Regions from separate parts of the Desulfosediminicola ganghwensis genome, predicted to be linked through region 2. Evidence: riboswitches for the same ligand, from Rfam matches in the RefSeq annotation. Region 2 holds a riboswitch; each other region holds the start of a gene.
What was found. Region 2 has a riboswitch for cobalamin ahead of FCL45_RS09760 (AIR synthase related protein). Riboswitches for the same ligand answer to the same signal wherever they lie in the genome.
Positions count from the first base shown of each region.

Region 1 (4,211 bases), 310 kb from region 2:
GCAGCAACCCGGTCTTCGAACTCACTGGTGAGACTTTTTGCAAAACTGAAATACAGAATCCCGTAGACAGCGACAATAGAGACGATTACCAGACCGATAATTGTCCATGTGACCAGGGTTGACGCTTTTCTGGAGCCCAATCCAGAGGATTGCAATTCTCGTATCACTTTCTGAATACCTCGTCCGCCGCCATCAGGATATCTGAAGGAATCTCCAAACCAAGCGATTCAGCCCGTTGAAGGTTGAAGACCAGCGCCACTCTTGGTGCATCTTCGATGGGCAGCACACCGGCTTCCACTCCGCTCAAGATTCTCGCAACTTTCTCCCCCGCAAGCTTGCCCATGGCAAAAAAGTCGACAGTCGCACCACCATACAATCCCTGCTTGATGAAGGCATAATTCAAGGCTATGGCAGGTTTTTTAGAATGGGATATATAATAATCGATAATTTCCTCTGCAGCATAGGTCTCCCCGGCACTATCGTGGAGTAACAGCGTGCCCAGATATATTGCACCAATCTCCGGATCATCGTTTACCTCGGCAATAATTTCCTGAAACTCTTCCCAGGAATGAACTTTTTTCCTGGCCACCTCGCCGACAACGTTTCGCTCCGACTGATCTCCAGGCAAGGACAACTCAAGATCAACCTGCCGGGAAATAGCCTTACCTGTCGGCGAAAGGTCCTCCAGCACCAGAATTTTGTTATATCCATGCATGATCGACATCACTCGCACCGCTTCAAAGAAATAAAGCTTTTCATACACACCGGTAATCCTGCCACCTGGCTTTTCGCGGCTAACCATAAAGTTAAGTCGGAGGTTATATTCTTCCGGCTGAGCGTTCATCCCGCTGAAGACAAAGATCCGGTTTTTCATCCTAGGTGAAAGAGCAATAGTCTTAAACGCGTTGTCGTCAAGGGTGAGAACAACATCAGGCTGATATTGCTCTATTTCCTGCATGGCCAGCATTGCCTGCTGCTGAATAAGAGCTGGCCTATTATTGGTACGCTTGGTATCCATATAATAGGTGCGCACAACCAGATTTTCATCCACAATCCAGCCTGATCTGGCCAGGCCCGCTATTGCACCGTCATGCTGGGGCTGACCGCAGAGGTGCCCCGCTTCATAACTGTGGACGATAAAGAGTTTCTTTATCGCCAGAGAAGATGCTGAGAGTTGAGCGGCCCCCTCATGCGGCAAAAAAAGTACCAGCACCCAAAGGGAACACACCAAACTTACATTTGCTTTTTTTCTCAATCCTGACAAAACCTTATGCCCATATACAGAGATCATAACGCTCTACTCATTTAAATAAAAGAGAAGCCTACCTACACGAAACCATTGCCACATCAGACTGTCATCGCAGCTTTTATCGACAAACTGGAGTTGAATGTAAACTACTCCCCAGCAGTCAACAACAGAAACATGGTCCCTTTCTCCTTATCAGCATCTCCTGAAAAAAATCTATCAAAACCCTGAAAACACTATTTTTTTCCAAAAATCGACGATACCATTTTCCCATAACCCGGCAGCGCCCGTAATAAAGATGACTATAATCCCCGAAGAGTTCAATTAATCCTTTAACATATCAGGCAACAAACCGGCTTGACTATTTTTTTTTTATACACTATTTCTGCAGGATAAATAGGCCGGGTTCCGGAAACATAATAATCAGAATCAAGGGCTTAGCAACAAACACTACAAATGCTTACTGGTGATCTTTAAATGATCCGGGTAGCTGATCAACCATTGGTCAGTTCCCGCAGGGAATCCGGTGTAATTCCGGAACGGACCCGCCGCTGTGAGTGAGGACGAACACCGCATATACCACTGTGCTGTAATTTCAGGTTGAAATCGGGTAAACGGTACGGGAAGGTGCGGTAAGTAGGGTGATCCACGAGTCAGAATATCTGCCAGCCAAGCCTATTGTTCTCGGAGAGATGGTAAATCCCCGGGCTGACACTTGTCGGTTCGGGGATTTTTCTATCTCCCTCCGGCACCAGATTGGCAACAGCATCGCGGCGTCTGATAACAGTATTGAGCGTCGCCCTCGGTTGCCGGGAGGGAGTATGAGCAGCTATTCGATATTTCTGGTTCTTTTTGGAGCCTACATTTTTTTCCTCATCGCCACGGGTTACTACTTTAACCGGAGGCAAAAAACCGTGAGGGATTTTCTATTGGCCGGCAAGAGCGCCGGAACGTTCTCCATTGGTTTTTCCGCAGCCGCATCCTGGCTGACCGCCGGAGCCATGCTGGCGGTTATCGGCTTTTTTATCCTTCTTGGCATGGGCTCTGTCTGGGGATTTGTGGCCCCAAATATTATCGCACTCCTGATTATCGCTCTTCTGGTCAAAAAGATCAGATCAATCCCAGCCATGACCCAGCCCGAACTGCTGGAAATCCGCTATGGTTCATTTATCCGCACTCCTGTGGCTATGATCATCATCGTGGTAATGATCCTCTTTGCCGTGGCCGACATCAAGGGCTTTGCCATGGTGCTGCAAATCTTTTATGGCATATCCAACCTGCAGGCTGCATTGATAGTAGGATTATCCGTCGCGGTCTATGTTACTCTGGGTGGCCTGTCTGCGGTCATTGCCTCCGATACTGTGCAGTTTCTCTGCCTGTCATTCTTCGTGCTGATTTTCTCGGTCCTGGTCATGGGCAATGGCGCTGAAACCAGCAGCCAGGCGATATCAACCATGGTTACAACCACAGGTGCGGACTGGTGGAACCCACTCTCAATCGGGTTGCCTATGGTACTCATCTTTAGCGTTGCCATCATCCCCGGCTGGATAACTGAACAAGACCCCTGGCAGAAAGTATGGGCAGCAAGAGACTCCCGGTCAGCACGCAACGGCATGCTCTTCGGCTCTTTATTGGTCACTCTTGTTTTCGGAGGCTGTGCCTTCATAGCTCTGGGCCTGAGAAACATCTATCCTGATATTGCCGCGGCCGGCTTTCCCATGGGAATGGCCCAGGCAGAGCCTGCTCTTTTGCATTTCATCGTCAGTCAGAACTATTCAGATATTATCGTGGCCCTCTGCGCTGTAGCGCTTGCTGCTGCTGCCATGTCCTGCGCCGACACTTTTGCTGCGTCTGGTGCCTCATGCGTGGCCCGTGATATATATCAACGACTCTTCCATCCCGCAGCATCGATGAGTGAAATGATGCTGGTCAACAGGCTGAGTGTGCTCCTTATCATCGCCTGCGCCACCATTGGCTCTTTTCTGATTGACTCGATTATCGACGCCATCCATATCGCCACCTTCATAGCCAGTGCCTCATATTTTTTCGCGTTGATGGGAGGTATGTACTGGAAAGGAGGAACCGCAGCAGGAGCAGGGGCTTCCATGTGCACCGGCTTTTTAAGTCAGTGCGCTTTTGTAGCCTATGATCTGTTCAACACCCTGCCCGGAGCGCCACCCGCACTTGAGGCTGTGCATCCAATCCTGATGGGACATGGCGTTATAGTCGCCATGGCTGTCAGTGGACTCGTTTATGTTGGTGTATCTCTCGTTACCGCTCCATCGCCGACATTCAGGCTGGCACCATTTTTTGCCGATGAGGGTAAAGTATTGGCAGCAGCAGCCCCTCAAAACAATTTCCCTGAGCCGGTCTTCCCCCGTGAAATGACTATTACTGAACGCGTCGAGGAGGACCAGATTTACCTTCGCGCCCAGGTCATTCTGCCCCGGGATCTTACCTGGCAGAGCATTGTAAATCTCATTCCACAGGGCTTTGCCCACTGGATCGTTTTCTCTGGTCAGGATTCGATACGGAGATGTACGGAAGCCGAGATCCAATCCTGCGTCTCTTTCACCTGCGGGGAAACTGTGCAGAAAGGTTACCTTGAGATTGAAGGCTACGGTAGGCCGGTCCATGAGCTGAAACGTGAGCTGGCACGTGCGTACGATGAAATCATGCAAAGTGCAGAAGCACCTCATTAAACAGGGCCATACAAAAAAAATGCCCCGAGCCGCATATGCGACCGGGGCATTTTTTTAACTCGAAGAGAATCGCAGGTTATCTGGCCATTACAAACTGACCATTTTTCACCTGCACCATGACCATGGAGTCCACTCCCAGTCCGTTATGGTCTTCTTCGGTAATATTATAGATACCTGAGATACCAATATAGTTTTTCGTCCCTTCAATCTCAGCCCGAATCGCCTCTCGATCGGTACCCACCTTTTCAATCGCGTTTGCCACC
Region 1 covers NZ_CP050699.1:2,623,181-2,627,391, reverse strand. The annotation lists gene FCL45_RS11185 (ATP-binding protein) at 1-167, opposite strand, end outside; gene FCL45_RS11180 (ABC transporter substrate-binding protein) at 164-1,213, opposite strand; cobalamin riboswitch at 1,714-1,930, shown strand; gene FCL45_RS11175 (sodium:solute symporter family protein) at 2,068-3,948, shown strand; gene FCL45_RS11170 (ABC transporter substrate-binding protein) at 4,025-4,211, opposite strand, start outside.
Region 1: linked by a shared signal. The riboswitch ahead of FCL45_RS11175 (sodium:solute symporter family protein) and the one ahead of FCL45_RS09760 (AIR synthase related protein) in region 2 are both predicted to bind cobalamin.

Region 2 (4,211 bases):
GTGGTGCTTGGGCAATTTTCCTTCATTACCACCTTTGTGCTGCTAGTTGTTTCTGCCCGACTGAGAAAGTTTGATAGAAGCCTGGAAGAAGCGGCCCTCAACCTGGGAGCAACCCGGCTGGAGGTGATCCGCTATATCACCCTGCCCTATCTTCGCCCGGCCCTCATCGGCAGCGGCGCGGTGGCCTTTCTGATGAGCTTTGAGAATTTTAATACTACCCTGTTTCTGGTCGGTTCAGAGACAACTTTGCCGATCAATCTCTACCTGCAGGTACGGGACGGCTCCACCCCAATCATCAATGCAGTGTCCTTTCTGCTGATTATCACCACCTCGACCTTTGCAGTCATCAATCTGCTGCTAAAGAAAAAGGAAAACGCATAAAAAAGCCGCAAAGTGGATGAATTCTTCACTTTGCGGCTCTCTACACAAGCTACACATCCCTAACCGCTAGCGATAGGCCGGCGGCTGTTCCAAGTAGATATACGTATCTCCCTGCTGGCGATAATACCTATTGTCGATGATCGCATAGGATACAGCTGCAGTCATTGCAAATGCTGCTACCGAAGGTAGATGATTCCTTTGGTAGGATCGAGGATGATGATAGTACCGAAACGGTGCCTTGGGGTAGTTTCTCGCCTGATAGCTGGGCAGGTGAGCGGGATTATGTTTGTAATGCCTTTTCTCGTTATAGTTGAGCAACTGAACCGGCTTATGCTTTTTGTATACCTTCTGCGGTTTATGGTGAGGACCTCTCCCATTTGCGAAAACTGATGATGGCCATATAAAAACAACCATCGTTAGAATAATCACAATACTGCTCGCTATCTTTTTCATAATGCAAACTCCAAAATCAAATGTTACCTGAGGTCAAACCAATCCAAAAGATAGAGCATTTTTTATCCACCGCAATCGGGAGGACCATCTGCAATAGCGCCGCTTTCGCTCCCCCGGACATCTTTTCCCAGACACCTGCCAGCAATAACAAAACCCTACATCAACCTTTATAAAATCGAATAGTTACATCATCATTTCCAGGTCAACGCTGCCTGGGCATTCAGGTGGCTGTAACCAATTGTGAAAAGATTGTGTACGCGAGGCGATAGCCAATGGAAGGTAAATTGGGAGTTGTTGCTGCCGGCAGCAGCGATATTCTTCTTTGCAGCATCAGTTCACGGCAGTATAGGTTTTGGCTTTTCTATGATATCAACTCCACTGTTCGGGCTTTTCACTGACCTGCAGAATCGACTTGGTGGGCAAGGGAAACCGGAAAAACGGTTGACTTTTCATCACAAAAATATTTGATATTTCTTTAATATACATGCTACAGGTGCTGTCTTTGCAATGACAAACGAAGACGGATAAAAGGAAATCAGGTGAAAAACCTGAACGGTCCCGCCACTGTAAGGTTGAGAACACTGCATTAAGCCACTGTATTTTACGGGAAGGCGCAATTGTTCGATGAAACCGAGTCAGGAAGCCTGCCTGTCAGATTCACGCATGCATCATGATCAATGGTAAAGCTCATGGTTGTTATACCCTTCATGGGGTAACAGCTATGAGCTTTTTTTGTTTTTACAATATGGTGGTTGTTAATGGGATACAGAGGACGAGATGTAGAAGTTATCGATATAGGATCGGGTATTTCCCTGGTCATTGCCTGCGACTCCTGTGGATCGGTTGGCAGCAAGGAGCTGGATCTCGTTAACGCTCCGCCGGAAATTGTTGGCCGCCTGACCGCTCGAACAGTCCTCATGGAGCTTGTAGCCGTGGGGGCCTCACCTGTTGCTATGACAGTCTCTATCTGTGCGGAACCCAGCCCAACTGGAGACGAAATATTGCGGGGTATCAAAAAGGAACTGCAATTGAGTGGTCATCCTGATGTAAAGCTTGCCGTGAGCACCGAGAAAAACTTTGAGACGCGGCAGACGGGTCTTGGAATTGGTGCCACAGGGACCTGCAGGACACGTGACCTCAAGATTGCCCAATCAGAAGCGGCAGACAAAATTTTCTGCCTGGGAGTACCCAGACTAGGAGGAGAAGTCATTGATTCAGGCTGCATGGATATCATACACAGCGGCACCGTGACACAATTGAGACCACATCCACTGATTCATGATATCCTTCCCGTTGGCTCAAGGGGCATCAGGGCAGAAGCTGAATTACTGGCAAGACAGTCTGGAACCATTTTCGATGCCGCCCAAGGTTGCAAACTGGACCTTGCAAAATCAGCAGGTCCTTCAACCTGCGTTCTTTTTTCTAGCCCTGAATCTATAGAAGATTTGAATCATTTCGAAATTTATCCCGTTGGTCAACTCATCATGAAATCTGATTAAGGAGTTTGCTATGCAAGATATTACCGCCCCAGACCTTAAGAATGATGTGCGCCTGGTAAAACGTGCTGCATACATTGCGATATTTGTTGCTCTCAGTGCAGTTGGAGCGATGATTAAAATTCCCAGCCCGGTGGGCACGATCGGCCTTGATTCAGCCCCCGGCTATTTCTGTGCATTGGCTTTCGGGTATGTTGAAGGTGCTGCTGTCATTTTTATCGGACATCTGCTCACAGCTGGAGTTGTCGGGTTTCCCTTAGGGTTACCTCTCCACCTTTTCATCGGATTACAGATGGCACTTTGGGCGATACTGGTTCGCTTTATCAAACAAAAACTTGGGCTTTGGCCAGCAGTTTTAACCGGTGTGGTCTTCAACGGGGTGGTTTCCGCTTTCACCATGGTCTTTATAGGTGGTGTGGGTGCTGCTCTTGGAATTATGCCATTTCTCATTGCAGGATCTCTGTTCAATATATTAGTCGCCGCAATTGCGTATAAAAGCTTGAAAAAGGGCAAACTGATTTGATGTATTCCCAACATTTGCCATGACTGAACAACAACACGCAATTACAACAGATATTGGCCCGGCTATATCTGTTTCCAAGGTGTCTTTTCAATACAGGACAGGGGACGTCCCGGCTTTAAACGATGTAAGCTTTCAGCTTTCACCCGCCACATGCACCCTTGTAAGAGGTGAATCAGGTTCTGGCAAGACAACTCTCTGCTATTGTCTCAAAGGTCTGATTCCGCAGGCTGTTGAAGGGGATTTTAGCGGTCAGCTTGAAATAGCCGGGATGGATGTAACCAAATACAGAATCCAAACTCTCTCCAGGCACATTGGCTTTGTTCTTCAGGATCCGGAGGTCCAGATTGTTGGCCGTAATGTTTATGAAGATCTGATCTTTGGTCCTCGCAATCTCCTGATCGCCAAAGAGACAATCGTTTCAGATTTCCCCTCTGTTCTTCAGGCAGTTGGGCTCGAAGGTTATGAGGGCAGAGAAACATACCAGCTGTCAGGAGGAGAAAAGCAGCGTTTGGCTATCGCCGGTGTACTGCTGATGAAGCCTCAGGTGCTGATTCTCGACGAACCATCTTCAGAATTAGATCCTGCAGGCCGCAGAAATCTCTATGATTTGCTGCTCAAGCTTAAACGTGAAGAGGGTCTTAGTCTCGTTATTGTGGACCAGCAGCTTCCCACAAGTCATCCCCTGGTAGATGAGGTGCTCTTCCTAAAGGATGGTGAGCTGAAAGAAGCCGATAGCATAGGAGAGTGTTCCGTACCTTGTACGCTGCCACCAGTTCTTTCGAGCAACGAAGCTCCGACCGTCCTGACTGTTGAAAACCTCTCCTTTGCATATCGCCCCGAAACACCGGTACTGAAAAACATCAGCATGGAGATCCGGCAACAGGACTTTCTTGCACTGGTCGGACACAACGGCAGCGGTAAAACAACCCTTGCGATGCATCTCAACCGGTTGCTGAAACCACAAAAAGGTACCGTCAGCTATCAGAAGAAATCCCTCGAGAAGTTTAGTCGCGCTGAGATAGCACGTTCGATCGGCTTTGTTTTTCAAAACCCTGATCATCAAATATTTGAAACAAGCGTGGAAAAAGAGATCGCTTTCGGCCTTGTTCAGCAGGGCATAAATACTAAAGAGATTAAGAAGAAGGTCGAAGAAGTTCTGGGCTTTATGGCTCTGGAGGATTACCGGGACCATCATCCCGCCACCCTGCCAAAGGGGATTCGTCAGTTTATCAGTGTGGCCTCAATAGTGGCCCTTTCGCCTGAAATTCTGGTGGTTGATGAACCGACCACAGGTTTAGACACAAAAGGAAAAGAGATCATACTATCCAGATTAAGGGAGCTCAACGACAGAGGAACCG
Region 2 covers NZ_CP050699.1:2,310,032-2,314,242, reverse strand. The annotation lists gene FCL45_RS09770 (ABC transporter permease) at 1-381, shown strand, start outside; gene FCL45_RS09765 (hypothetical protein) at 448-834, opposite strand; cobalamin riboswitch at 1,309-1,500, shown strand; gene FCL45_RS09760 (AIR synthase related protein) at 1,593-2,333, shown strand; gene FCL45_RS09755 (ECF transporter S component) at 2,344-2,853, shown strand; gene FCL45_RS09750 (ABC transporter ATP-binding protein) at 2,873-4,211, shown strand, end outside.

Region 3 (4,211 bases), 1.8 Mb from region 2:
GGCAGCATGCAAAACGACGTTGAATTACTGGAAGTATAATCACCAAAACCTGCTGCACCACCAGAACAGGAAGAAGAGCATATGACAACGCAAACACACTCACAATATATCATCTGAAATCGGCTGACATATTATCCGAGAAGCATGGGAGAAACAATACTTTTCACGCCATTTCAGATAGAAACCAGGTTTTCCATAATACCAAGTTACCACATCTCGCCCAGTGCATTGCCTTTCGTCTAGATATTCTACTGTTTTACCATTTCGCCTCTAATCATTTGAAGATCAGCAGATCACAGTCCACGGCCAACCCCTTGATATTGAGTTCCGATCACATTGCACGCATTGGTACGACCTTTATTTTCGCAATGGTCTGACCTTTTTTGTTCTGCATTTTCGATTCAACCGTTCCACCTCGCTTCAAGCCTCTTCCCTGACATACAACGACCTCTTTTTTTCTTTTTTACCTGACCAATAAAGGGTATATACCTATATTCAGTTATCGACCGATTGCCGGAACCAATCGGCTTGGGGGTTCTGCCAGGTAACTACAGCAGTATCGTTGTCATTTTCATTTCAGGTATGTTAGCAGCTACTTCTTCAACTGAAGTTAAGCCTTTCATCCAAAGGAGGAGAACTCATGAAAGTGTTTCTGCGTCTGTTTAGTTTCTGCCTTGCCCTGACAATCTGCACCCTCCCTGCCACATCTGCACTGGCAGAAAAGAAAATCCGCTGGAAACTTGCAATGACCTGGTCCTCAACCCTCACCCCATTTGCCACAGCGCCATTAAATCTCGCCAAGATGGTGGAAGAAATGAGTGACGGCAATTTTGTCATTCGTGTTGAAGGGGCCGAAAAGCATAAAGCGGCTCTGGGTATCCTCGATATGACCAAAGGCGGCCAGTATGAAATGGGACACACTGCCTCCTATTATTGGAAAGGTAAGGATATCACCACTGTCTTCTTCTGCACCGTACCTTTTGGCATGAACGTCAATGAGCAGAATGCCTGGTTTTACCACGGCGGTGGTATGGAATTAATGAAAAAGACTTATGACAAGTTTGGTGTTCTAAGCTTTCCCGGTGGCAATACCGGTGTCCAGATGGGTGGCTGGTTTCAGAAAGAAATTAACTCCCTTGAAGACCTGAATGGCCTCAAAATGCGTATTCCAGGGCTGGCCGGTGAAGTCTTTGCCAAGCTTGGTGTCAATGTAACCAATATCCCCCCGGGTGAACTGTATACTTCTCTTGATCGCGGCACAATCGATGCCCTTGAGTGGGTCGGCCCCGCCATGGATATCAAAATGGGCTTTCACAAGATCGCCCCATATTACTATACCGGCTGGCATGAACCTGCCACAGAGCTGCAATTTCTGATCAACAAGGACGCCTTTGAAAAACTGCCCAAATCATATCAGACCATGTTGATAGCCGCCATGAAAGCGGTCACCGCCGATATGTATACCGATAATTTTGCAGGCAGCGTAGACGCCTGGGCCCAGATGAAAACGGAATACCCGAATATCGAAGTGAAGACCTTTCCAACACCTGTTCTCAAGGCCATGAAACAGGCTGCAGATGAGTTGTATGATTCATATGCAGCTGAAAATCCGGATTTTAAAGAAGTACTTGAGTCCCAGCGTGCATATATGGCCAAGGCAAGAGCCTGGATCAACATTTCAGAGTACAACTACCTGCAGACAGCCAAAGCCTTGACTGAGGAGTAAAGGTACAGGTATCTTCCCGTACCCCCGCCTCACACATTACAGGCTGCCGGAGTTTACTTCCCATCCGGCAGCCCCATTTCCTGCCACCCATCTCACCGTCTGCATACCACAAATGCTCCTAATCATTGTCAAATAAATATTGACTTTTGAGCTTTCTCCATTCAAAATGTTGCTGTTTTCAGGTGCCTTTGTGCCGAAGAGGGAACCCTGTGTAAATCAGGGACGGGCCCGCCGCTGTAACCGGGGACAATTACTGCAATTATGTCACTGGCCGTTTATGGAGTTTGTAATATTTCATCACTCCTGGTTGGGAAGACGCAGTAAACGATTGATCCGGAAGTCAGAAGACCTGCCTGGAAAACAGAGACGATTCTTCCGTGGACAAGGAGAATTGACCTAGATACGTGGTGATACAGGGCATCCCCGGATCATTTGATCATTCTGATCAACGTAAAGGTTCGGAACACCCGGCCACAATCCAGGAGAATTTTATGAAATTCAGCCGCTCATTGTATCTTGCAGTTACCCTCATGCTGCTTCTCTTCAGCTCCACCAGTGCTTTTTCTTCAGGCAAAACCGGCAACCATGCCAACCCCAAGACGGCCATAGTCGTTGCCCATTTCGGTAGCACCGTACCCGCCGCTTTACAATCGATCACCAATATCACCGATGCAGTGCGGGGTGCCTATCCGGAAACCGAGGTCCGCATCACCTTCACCTCAAACATTATTCGCCGGGTCTGGAAACAACGACAGGCAGAGCCTCAGCAGTGGCTCGACAAAGGGATCCCCGAAGAAGTGCTGTATGTAAAGAACTTTATCGCCACCGTTGGAGATCTGTTAGAAGATGGCTACACCAACATCATCGTCCAACCCACCCACATTTTCTATATGGAGCAGTCATACGACCTGCAGCAATACGTCAATGCGCTGGGCTCCATCAACACCATGAAAGAACGCTGGAAGCCTATTAATTCTATTGTTATGGGCCGTCCGGCACTCGGTAAGCCCGGCGACATCTACCCATACCATGAGGATGTGGACAAGGTTATTCAGACCCTGGCCGGCAACGTTGAACAGGCCCGGAAAAATAACTCCATGCTGGTATATATGGGCCATGGCAATAAATACTGGTCGACTGGCATCTATGCCGAAACTCAGAAGAAAATGCGCGAACTCTATCCTGACATCGAAACGTATATTGGGGTTGTTGAAGGATCTCCGTCCGTTGAAGACGTGCTCGCCCAGATGAAAGAATCAGATAAAAAACAGGTAACCCTGGTTCCCTTTATGATCGTTGCCGGAGACCATGCTGTCAACGATATGGCAGGTGATGAGGAGGATTCCTGGAAATCTATCCTGGTCCAGGCAGGTTATGAAGTAACTCCGATACTGCAGGGGCTCGGGTCAAATGATGACTTCGCCAAAATATTTGTCTCCCATATCGCCGATGCCGCCAACGAGGCAGGAATAGAGATACGATAAGAACCCGGATATCTAGCTCAGACAACCCTGAACACCCGCCACGGGGCATCATGATTTTACCTGATGTCCCGTTTTTTTTATTCTGCCCTCCTCCTACCGTCCCCAAGTCATTTCTTGAGCCTGCCAAAAATGAAGTATAGTTAAGGTACGTGCTCTTTTACCTTTCCATCTTACAGGGAGAAATAATGAAACTTTCTCATTATCTTTTCAGTCGCCTTGAACAGTACGGCGTTCGTTGTACTTTTGGCATTCCTGGTGATTTTGCCCTTCCTCTCTACGCGGAACAGGCTGCTTATGGCATGCAAACAGTTGTCTGCACTCATGAACCCAGCTGTGTTTTTGCTGCAGATGCGTACTCCCGACTCAAAGGTTTTGGTGCCGTGCTTACCACCTACAGCGTCGGCGGCCTCAATATGATCAACCCGATGGCCATGGCCTATGCCGAAAATTCACCGGTCGTGGTCATCAGTGGCGCACCTAATGTCTGCGGGAGAAAAACTGAGCCTTCTTTTCATCACCTTGTAAAAGATTATGGCAGTCAGCATAGAATATTCAAAGAGGTTACCTGCGCCACAGCAGCACTTAACGAAGCAGCAACCGCAGCAGACGAAATTGATCGCGTACTCACCGCCTGCCTGGCTGAGAAGAGACCCGGTTACCTTGAAATCCCCATCGACATGACTTCAGTCGAAATACCGACTCCTCCTAAACCATCCGCGCCGGATCAAGATAGACCTGTCAATACCGCCGCGATCATTGAGGCAGCCGGTGAAATTTCTGCCGCCCTTGAAAAGGCCCGGCGTCCTGTGCTCTACGCCGGGGTTGGTATTCGCAGGCACGCCTTGATGGATGCAGTTCGCACCATTTCCGAATCGTGGCTGCTTCCTGTGGTCTCCTCTGTAATGGGCAAAGGGGCATTCCCAGAATCCCACCCCCATTTTGCCGGCATCTATATGGGAGAAATGGGGAGCAAACTCGCCCGTGAGACTCTCGAAGGTGCT
Region 3 covers NZ_CP050699.1:529,518-533,728, forward strand. The annotation lists gene FCL45_RS02280 (TRAP transporter substrate-binding protein) at 641-1,726, shown strand; cobalamin riboswitch at 1,891-2,097, shown strand; gene FCL45_RS02285 (sirohydrochlorin cobaltochelatase) at 2,218-3,210, shown strand; gene FCL45_RS02290 (alpha-keto acid decarboxylase family protein) at 3,396-4,211, shown strand, end outside.
Region 3: linked by a shared signal. The riboswitch ahead of FCL45_RS02285 (sirohydrochlorin cobaltochelatase) and the one ahead of FCL45_RS09760 (AIR synthase related protein) in region 2 are both predicted to bind cobalamin.